Regions from separate parts of the Thalassotalea atypica genome, predicted to be linked through region 2. Evidence: predicted binding sites of a transcription regulator. Region 2 holds the regulator's gene; the other holds the start of a gene.
What was found. The regulator LexA, encoded in region 2, represses DNA repair genes until DNA is damaged. The targets are predictions, from matches to a motif close to TACTGTATNNNNATACAGTA.

Region 1 (4,971 bases), 1.5 Mb from region 2:
AGTAATCATCAGCGCCCATACGTAGGCCTGATACTGTGTCAACATCATTATCTCTGGCAGTAAGAAATATAATGGGTAGGGTTTTAGATTGATCTCTGAGCCATTGACATAGTTCGAAGCCGCCATCGTAGGCATCACTTAAACCGATATCTAAAATAGCTAAATGAGGCAGCCTTACGCCAAAGGCGTTCATTGCGGTTTCCTTGTTTTCAAATGTTTGCACCTGATAACCTTGACGACGCAGTACATCAGCATAGTTCTCTCTAATGGCTGCTTCGTCTTCTACAATTGCTATTCTCTTGCTCATAATTAGCTCTTCATACTACTCATGCCAACGAGTATATCTATTTTGTTTCAAATACGAAGTGATTAAATGAAATTGCCATATTTATGCCACATTTGAACTTCACATTGCCATTTTCTTGTCCAAAAAGCGCCTAAATTATTGTGTTTAATAGGCTTATCGAAAAGATAACAAATTAATTTAATCGCCTTGAGGGAATACAACATGAAAAAACAACTTATCGCCACAGCTATCATCGCCACACTAGCCACGTCACCATTATCTGTCTACGCAAATTCATCACAAGCTGATGACAAAATGGACCCAGTTACTAAAGAAGAAATTGGTTTTGGAACCGGTGCCTTAGTCGGTGCCATCTTTGGGGGGCCAGCGGGCGCCTTTATTACTGGTATTGCAGGTAACTTAATTGCTAAGACCATGAATTCAGAAGATGAAATTAACCAATTACAAGCTAACCAAGAATTAAGCGAAATGGAGTTTGAGCAACAAGTCGCCGCGCTTCGTCTTCAATTAGAAAACGCAGAGCAAAACCACCAACGGGAGTTAATTGCATTAGAGCAAAAACAAGAAAACTCAAATCAATATGCGTTGTCACAATTACAGGCTGAAAATTTATTAATGAGCCTGCAGTTTAAGACGGGCTCAGCCCAAGTACCTAAATACTACCAACCACAACTTGTCGCATTGGCGGAACTACTGAAGCAATCACCTGAAATCACCGTTGACCTATCTGGCTATACCGACTTGTTAGGAGATAGTGATACTAATTTAGCATTGTCGTCTAAACGGGCTGATTCGGTCAAAACTAAATTGGCTGAACTAGGTATAGACGGCCAACGAATTAACACTTTTGCTTTTGGTGACAGTGCTCCCGTTGTTGCTAATGCGCAACAAGAATCAAGCTTTTACGACCGTCGCGTAATGATAAAGCTTCACCAGCAACCTTCCCAAGTTGCTAAAAACTACTAGGCTAAAACGTTAACTCAAAGCCTAGCACCAACCAACGCAACAGAGCCCTGCAATAGGGCTCATTTTTGTCTTGATTCTTAACTAGTACTCTACTTTTCGCTTAAACGGCGGTAACGAATTGAGTAAATCTTGCCCGTAACGTTTACTGACCAAACGCCTGTCTAATATTGAAATGGTACCTGTGTCTTTTTCATTACGCAGTAAACGCCCACAGGCTTGAATTAATTTTTTTGATGTCTCTGGCACTGCAATTTGCATAAACGGGTTGCCACCTTTATTGGTGATGTGCTCTGCGTGTGCTTCTTCAACAGGGGAGGTAGGAACAGAAAATGGCAATTTAGCGATCACCAAATTAGTTAAGTATTTACCGGGCAAATCTAATCCTTCTGAAAAACTTTGAGTGCCAAAAACGATGCTGGTTGCGTTTTTATCACACAGAACTTTGTGGCGCTTTATAATTGATTGTCGTGACTGTTCGCCTTGCACTAATATTTTGTGGCCTTTCTTACGCAGTGCTTCTGCGGTGCGTTCCATTTGCCAATAGGATGAGAACAACACCAATGAGGCTTCGTTTTCGGGCATCAGCGCAGGCAGTTTTTCAATCACTTCTTCAGGGAATTTATCACTGCTAGGTTCACACTTCATGGTCGGGATCACCAAGGTAGCATTGCTTTGATAATCAAACGGCGAGGCGACAAATTGATATTGGCTACCGTCATTTTTCGACAAGCCGGCTTGAATTCTAAAGTGATCAAATGAATTTAACGCCCGAACGGTAGCAGAGCACAATACTGCGCCTTCGCATTTAGACCATAAGCCGTCTTCTAAGGTAAAGCCGACTTCTAATGGGGAAGCGCTTAGCACATAATCTTGTTTTTTACCTTCCGTTTTTTCAATCCAACGCGCTAGCGGTGCACCTTTTTCTGAGTCGGTGTGGGCATACATTTGCCACAATGCTTGCAAATTTTCCAAGCGATTAATCATAAAACCGGACTCGCCTAATAGCGGCTCGGCTAAATAAAGTTGTACCTCATTTTCTTTCACGGCGTCCATCAGCAAATTGTATAGCTTTATCGTTTGGCTGATTAGCTTTTTACTGATATCACTAATATCTGCTGCCCAATGCTTTAGCGTGCTGGGTATTAACCCGTTTTCAAAACGATACAAGGCTTCCTTGTCAAAATACACTGCGGCGTTTGTCTCAATAAAGCCTTTGACCTTAGTGAGCTCAACGATTAAGTCTTGAGCATCATCAGCAATTTTCAATGACGGTGAAATGGCACTTTGCGATTTGATCAAGCGCGCCATTTTATCTGAGGTTTCTTGTAACTTAGCTGCCCAATCAAGCGCGCCTTTCACGGTTACGCTGGCGCTGGCGTGATCGCGCGCCACTTTGGGTAAGTGGTGCGCCTCGTCAATGACGAAGAAACACTCTTCAGGATCGGGCAGTATTTTACCACCACCTAAGCTTAGATCAGCCAGTAATAAACTGTGGTTGATGACCAGAACGTCTGATAGTTCAGTGGTTTCTCGCGCTTTATGAAAAGGGCAGTGAGTATGCTCACTTAAATGCTTTAAACAGCTGTGTTTGTCTGACTGAATTTGATGCCATAACTGTGGAGCGATTGGCTCTTTCCATGAATCTATGTCACCTTGCCAGCTGTTATCTTTTAGCGCCTTGTGCATGGCTTTTAAGTTGTTTAAATCACTAAGCGACGGTCTTTCAGCGAAGGTGAATCCGACTTGCGGATTATCGTCATCACTGACCGCTTGTGAAAGCTTTTGCGCACAAACATAGCGTTGTCTGCCTTTAACCAACGTAAAACTAAAATCCACGCCGCCAAACTTCTTTAAAAAGGGGAGATCTTTATCAACTAGCTGTTCTTGCAGTGCGACGGTAGCCGTGGCAATACAAACTTTTTTCTTACGCGCTTTGGCTAGAGGAATACTGCCCAACGCATAGGCCAGAGACTTACCTGTACCTGTTCCAGCCTCTATTGTGATGATTTTTCGTGACTTGTCGTATTCACCAGCTAAGGTTTTAGCGATCTCGGCAATAAGAAAGGTTTGTTGTTTTCGAGGAGTAAAGTTTTCTAATTCTTGGCCAATATTTTTATACGCTTGTCTAATGGTATCTTTAATGTTGTCACTTAGCATAAAGCGCTGGCTTTCCTTTACTGTGTCTTTTGAAGAAATGAAGTGATTTTAATACGCTTATATTTCAAAGTCGTCGAGAATCAATTACACTGCTGTATATATTACCAGTTTTCCAAGTGAAGTTGCGACTTCTTTATGTTGTTTTTTCAAAATAGTAATCGCTAAAACTCAGATGCCAACATCGATCAGCAATAATGAACAACAAGGTTTTGTCCTAACAAGACGTGCCATGGATACGCGCCAAGGGTTAGAGTTAACCTATTGGCTGAAAACTCAAGCGGGACCCACTCAAGTCAAAGTAATTGGCGAGAAAGCGATATTCTTTGTTGAAACACAACATGCACAGCAAAGCGTTAATTTACTTAATGAAAACCAAATCAGACTGAGTAAAAAAAATGATTTACCCCTTAAAACCTTTAATCAACAACCGGTTACTGCCTTTTATTTTGACTTGTTAAAGGATTTTTATTTTGCCCGTGAAATCTTAAAGCAGCATTCAATTAAGTGTTACGAGGACGATATTCGCCCCGAAGAACGTTACATGATGGAGCGTTTTATTACCTCGTCATTGTCTTTTACACCCAGTGACCAACTGTCTTTTAGCCACCCCCAATCAAACCAAACTCAATCGCGCCACAGTAAACAATACCCTAGCTATAAACGGGTACGGTGCAAAACGGACGAGTATGATCCTAGCTTAACTATGATTTCCATTGATATTGAGTGTTCGCCGCAAGGCGAGCTTTATTCAATTGGCGCATATAGTGACGATTGCCAACTTGTACTGATGATTGGCGAGCCTGAGCCTGACTCTGAGTCTTACATTCAATGGGTTGATGACGAAATTGAGTTACTGAAAGGTTTTATTGTTTGGCTTAATGAATACGATCCCGACATTATAATCGGCTGGAACGTAATTAATTTTGATTTTAATTTACTACAGAAGCGTTGTGAGCTACATCAAATCCCGTTTCGAATTGGCCGTGATGGCTCTACACCGCATTGGCGACAACTTAAAACCAGCGATCAAAAATTCATAGAAATTGCTGGGCGCGTTATTCTTGATGGCATTGATGTGCTGAAAACTGCGACTTATAGTTTTAGCAGCTTTTCACTGGAAAATGTTTCTAATGAGTTGCTTGGTAAAAGTAAAAAAGTTACTGATGTAGACAACCGTCTTGCTGAAATTATTGATAACTTTAACTATAACAAACAAGCGTTAGCTGCCTACAATTTAGAAGACTGCGTTCTGGTTTGGCAAATTTTTGAAAAAACACATTTACTCTCTTTTTCTAAATTGCGTGCTTCATTAACCGGGTTATCACTTGATAGAGTCGGTGGTTCGGTTGCAGCGTTCACTAATTTATATTTACCTAAATTGCATCGTGCAGGTTACATAGCGCCTAATTTAGGGGATGGGAAGTCTGATTTAGTCTCGCCCGGCGGTCATGTGATGGACTCCATTCCTGGGCTATACAACAATGTATTAGTACTGGATTTTAAAAGCCTATACCCATCAATTATTCGTACCTTTCAAATCG
Region 2 (4,971 bases):
AGAACTTTAAGCCCGTCATCGTCAATATGAGCCCTGACAGAAAAACCATTTATTATTGGCAGTATGATGACTTAGCCATTTTAGTGAAAGCGAAGGTAGAACAGGGTGTGGTAGGCCAGTCGGAAGTTGTGATAGAAAATGCACCCTATGATATCGAAGATACTATTTGGGATTATCATAACCAGCAAGTTGTGGGGGTTGTGTCATTTGAAGACTATCCAGAATACTACTACTTTGACCAGCAACTAGCGCAAGTGCAGGCAGATTTAAAGGCAACTTATCAGCATGCACAGATTGATATTACCTCTTATGACCGAAATAAAGAGCGATTTATTATCTACCTGTCAGGTGAAAAATACCCAGAACGCTTTACCTTATATGATAGAAAAGCCGGCAGCATACAGCCCCTTGCGGAAGGCTTCCCCATAAAGGACAAATCCGCATTAGGCCATGTTAAAAGTTATCGATATAAAACATCTGATGATGTCGAGATCCATAGTTTTTTGACAATGCCTGCAGGTGACGCACAAAAGCCACCATTAATCGTTCTTCCACATGGAGGACCAGAAATGCGGGACGTGATGAGCTTTGATTGGATCAGACAATTTTATGCTTCAGAGGGGTTTGCCGTGTTTCAGCCCAATTATCGCGGCTCTGCTGGCTACGGCAAAAAATTTAAGAGAAGCGGTCATGGTGAATGGGGCAAACGGATGCAGGATGATATTGACGAAGGTGTTCATTCATTAATTGAAGCAGGGCTTGTCGATCCCAAAAGAATATGTGTGGTGGGTAGCAGTTACGGAGGATATGTTGCACTTTTCAGCGCAACCGTAAAATACAAGCTTTATCAGTGCGCCGTCTCATTTGCTGGCGTTAGTAATTTAGGTGATATGTATTTGCATGCTAAGGAACAAAAATCAGGTTTTAGCTACTGGCGCAAAAACATAGGTAAAACGGCGTTTGAAGATCTACACAAAATATCTCCATTTCATCTCGTTTCAAAAAAGACGTTACCGGTACTGCTTATGCATGGGACTGAAGATACTGTTGTTCCACTATTTCAATCTAAGAAGTTTTACAAGAAATTGGTCTCACTAGGGGACAAAGATAGCAAGTTTATTGAACTAGAAGGTGAAGACCACTGGTTATCAAAGGGGCAATCACGAAATAAATTCTTATTTGAATCGCTAAAATTTATCAATACTCATATCGATGAAAATAGTAAGTTGAATACAGAAGTGGGCCATTAATGACCTACTTTGAAACGATAACGACAATTAAACTCTAACGAAGTGCTTGCACTTATCATGGGCCTGTATATACTGACAGTAATGCTGTATAAAATAACAGGCTCAGGATGAAAGCACTTACCACGCGTCAGTCACAAATATTTGATCTGATTAAAGATAAAATTTCCGAAACAGGTATGCCGCCAACGCGTGCTGAAATAGCTGATTTTTTTGGTTTTAAATCCGCTAATGCAGCGGAAGAACACTTAAAAGCGCTGGCTAAAAAAGGGTATATTGAAATGCTGCCCGGCACCTCTAGAGGTATTCGTTTAGCAGAAGAATTTATAGAGGCTGAAGGTATTCCACTTATTGGCCGCGTTGCAGCCGGTGAGCCTATTCTTGCTCAAGAACATGTAGAAGAACATTATAAAATTGATGGCAATATGTTCCATCCAGCAGCAGATTATTTACTGCGGGTAAATGGCGAAAGCATGAAGGATATAGGCATTCTAGATGGTGATCTCCTTGCGGTTCACCAAACAACTGATGTTAAAAATGGTCAAGTGATCGTCGCGCGAGTTGAAGAGGATGTCACTGTCAAACGATTTAAACGCGATGGAAATATCGTATATTTGCATGCTGAAAATGAAGATTTTTCACCGATTAAAGTGGATTTAGCTAACCAGCACTTCAATGTTGAAGGTATTGCTGTTGGGGTGATCAGAGCAGCCGATTGGATGTAATGTATTAATCACAGCGCTTGGTTGTTTTTTAACCATTAAAAGGGCTTATTTTAAAGCCCTTTTTTATTATTTTTCTTTTTCTAAAGTTTTATTTTCTTCCTCACTATCTCTTCCTCTTAGAATCTTCCTGGTCAATAAAGATACAGGCTGCGTCTGTTTTTTGAGCTTTAACTCTATCTTCGTTAGAGTTTTTACTCATATGTTTTATAAGGAAAAACTTTGACTTGAATCAACAAAACACTAGACCTTGTATAAAAATTAAGTAATTCTAGAGTGGAAAATAAACATAAATAATAAGAATAGATGTGAGTGCGCTAATCTCATCTTACATCACAATTTCAACCAAAATTAAACAGAAATTACGCCCTGCGGAAAGCTGTATCTTTCGCTCTGTTTTTCTGTTTCTGTGTTAAAAAGGGTAGAGGAGATGTCGAGTGAAAAGACGTAACCTAGGTTGGCTGTTGTTGGGGAGTTTGCTTTCCAGTTCAGCTTGGGCCGAGATGGAGTTAAACCTTACTGAAGGCGTAACTGCGGTAAGTAAGGAAGTATATGATCTTCATATGCTGGCATTGTACATTTGTACAGCTATAGGTGTCATAGTCTTTGGTGCTATGTTTTGGTCGATGGCATTTCATCGTAAATCGAAAGGGGTAAAGCCTGCTGATTTTCATGAAAGTACGAAAGTTGAAATACTTTGGACGGCAATACCAATTGTTATTCTCATTGCGATGGCGGTTCCTGCCACAAGCACATTGATTGAGATGGAGAATAATGACAATTCAGATATCACCATACAAGTCACCGGCTCTCAATGGAAATGGCACTATAAGTATTTCGATCAAGACATTGAATTCTATTCTGTTCTCTCTACCCCTCGCGACCAATACGACAACCTCGATGGTCAATCAACTGAAAAAGGGGAAAATTACCTGCTTGAAGTTGATAAGCATCTCGTTATTCCAGTCAATAAAAAAGTGAGATTCTTAATCACTTCAGATGATGTTATTCACTCTTGGTGGGTACCTGCTTTTGCGGTGAAGCAAGATGCAAACCCTGGCTTTATCAATGAAGCATGGACCATTGTTGATCAGCCAGGTGTCTATCGTGGTCAGTGTGCAGAGCTTTGTGGTAAAGATCACGGCTATATGCCAGTAGTGGTTGAAGTTAAATCTGAAGCTGGCTACGCTGCATGGCTAGTTGAACAAGAGCAATTAATTGCTAAGGCAAAAGAAGCTGAAGCACAATCACTTAATGCATCTATGTCAAAAGACGAGTTGATGCAATTGGGTGAAACCACTTACACCGCTTATTGTGCTGCGTGCCACCAGCCTTCAGGTCAAGGTTTACCGCCGGCGTTCCCTGCGCTTAAAGGCAGTCCTATTGCAACTACCGGCCCTGTATCAGAGCATATTGATATGGTCTTTAACGGGAAAGCCGGTACAGGGATGCAAGGCTATGGTAAGCAGCTTTCGTTAAAAGAGATCGCAGCGGTCGTGACCTACGAGCGTAATGCTTGGGGTAATGACACGGGAGATTTAGTACAAGCATCGGATGTAAATACTGTTGCTGGTGCGATGCCAAAAGCAGAGTCTATGGCCGTAGTTGAAGAAGTAAAGGCAGCCGTTGAAGCACAAGCTGAACCAAGTGAAGATTTGTCCAGAACATATAGCATGGATGAATTGATGGCGAAAGGCGAACAGGTGTATATGACAGCATGTGTTGCATGTCACCAACCTACAGGTGCTGGGCTACCTCCGGCATTTCCATCATTAATTGGCAGCCCAATCATCACGGGTGATGTTACTGCTCATATTGATATGGTTTTAAATGGCAGTAGTAAAAATCCAGCAATGGCTGCATTTAAGGGCCAATTAAGCAAAACAGACATTGCCGCAGTTATCACCTATGAGCGAAATGCTTGGGGTAATAATACCGGTGATTTAGTCCAGCCAGCAGATATTGATGCTGCAAGTGCGAAGTAGGGAGGAATTAGTATGACAACTGACGTTATTAACGACTCAGAGCACCAGCATGACGATCATCATGATCATAAAATGACAGGCATTAAACGCTGGCTATATACCACTAACCATAAAGACATTGGTTCAATGTATTTGTGGTTCTCATTTATTATGTTTTTAACGGGTGGGGCAATGGCGATGGTAATACGCGCTGAATTGTTCCAACCGGGTCTGCAAATTATCGAGCCAGACTTTTTCAACCAAATGACCACTGTTCACGGTTTGATCATGGTTTTTGGCGCTATTATGCCGGCGTTTACAGGTTTGGCTAACTGGATGCTACCTATGATGGTAGGTGCGCCAGATATGGCATTACCAAGACTGAACAATTGGAGCTTTTGGATTTTACCGTTTGCGTTCACCATTTTATTAGCGTCTTTCTTTATGGAAAGTGGCGCGCCTAACTTTGGTTGGACCTTCTACGCACCATTATCCACAACCTACAGTAATGGTAGTACTGCATTCTTTGTGTTTGCTGTTCATATCATGGGTATTTCATCAATCATGGGCGCAATCAATATCGTAGTTACTATCATGAATATGCGCGCACCGGGTATGACGTACATGAAGATGCCATTGTTTGTCTGGACCTTCTTTATCACGGCCTATTTACTAATAGCGGTGATGCCCGTACTCGCCGGTACGGTGACTATGGTATTAACTGATACCTATTTTGGTACCAGCTTTTTTGATGCCGCCGGTGGTGGTGATCCTGTAATGTTCCAGCATATTTTCTGGTTCTTTGGACATCCTGAAGTGTACATCATGATTTTGCCAGCGTTTGGTATTGTATCGACAACCATTCCAGCGTTTTCTCGTAAGAAACTGTTTGGTTATAGTTCAATGGTTTATGCAACCGCTTCAATTGCCTTCTTGTCGTTTATTGTATGGGCTCACCATATGTTTACTACAGGTATGCCGCTGTTTGGTGAATTATTCTTCATGTATTGCACCATGCTAATTGCTGTTCCAACAGGG

Region 1: a site for LexA is predicted at 3,521-3,540, ahead of QUE03_RS08135 (DNA polymerase II). Genes of this name have one in related genera too.

What each region holds. Positions count from the first base shown of each region.
Region 1 is NZ_AP027364.1:1,757,792-1,762,762, forward strand. Features, by position in the region: gene pdsR (proteobacterial dedicated sortase system response regulator) at 1-307, opposite strand, end outside; gene pdsO (sortase-associated OmpA-like protein PdsO) at 509-1,273, shown strand; gene dinG (ATP-dependent DNA helicase DinG) at 1,355-3,430, opposite strand; gene QUE03_RS08135 (DNA polymerase II) at 3,603-4,971, shown strand, end outside.
Region 2 is NZ_AP027364.1:254,409-259,379, forward strand. Features, by position in the region: gene QUE03_RS01115 (alpha/beta hydrolase family protein) at 1-1,250, shown strand, start outside; gene lexA (transcriptional repressor LexA) at 1,358-1,972, shown strand; gene coxB (cytochrome c oxidase subunit II) at 2,407-3,954, shown strand; gene ctaD (cytochrome c oxidase subunit I) at 3,967-4,971, shown strand, end outside.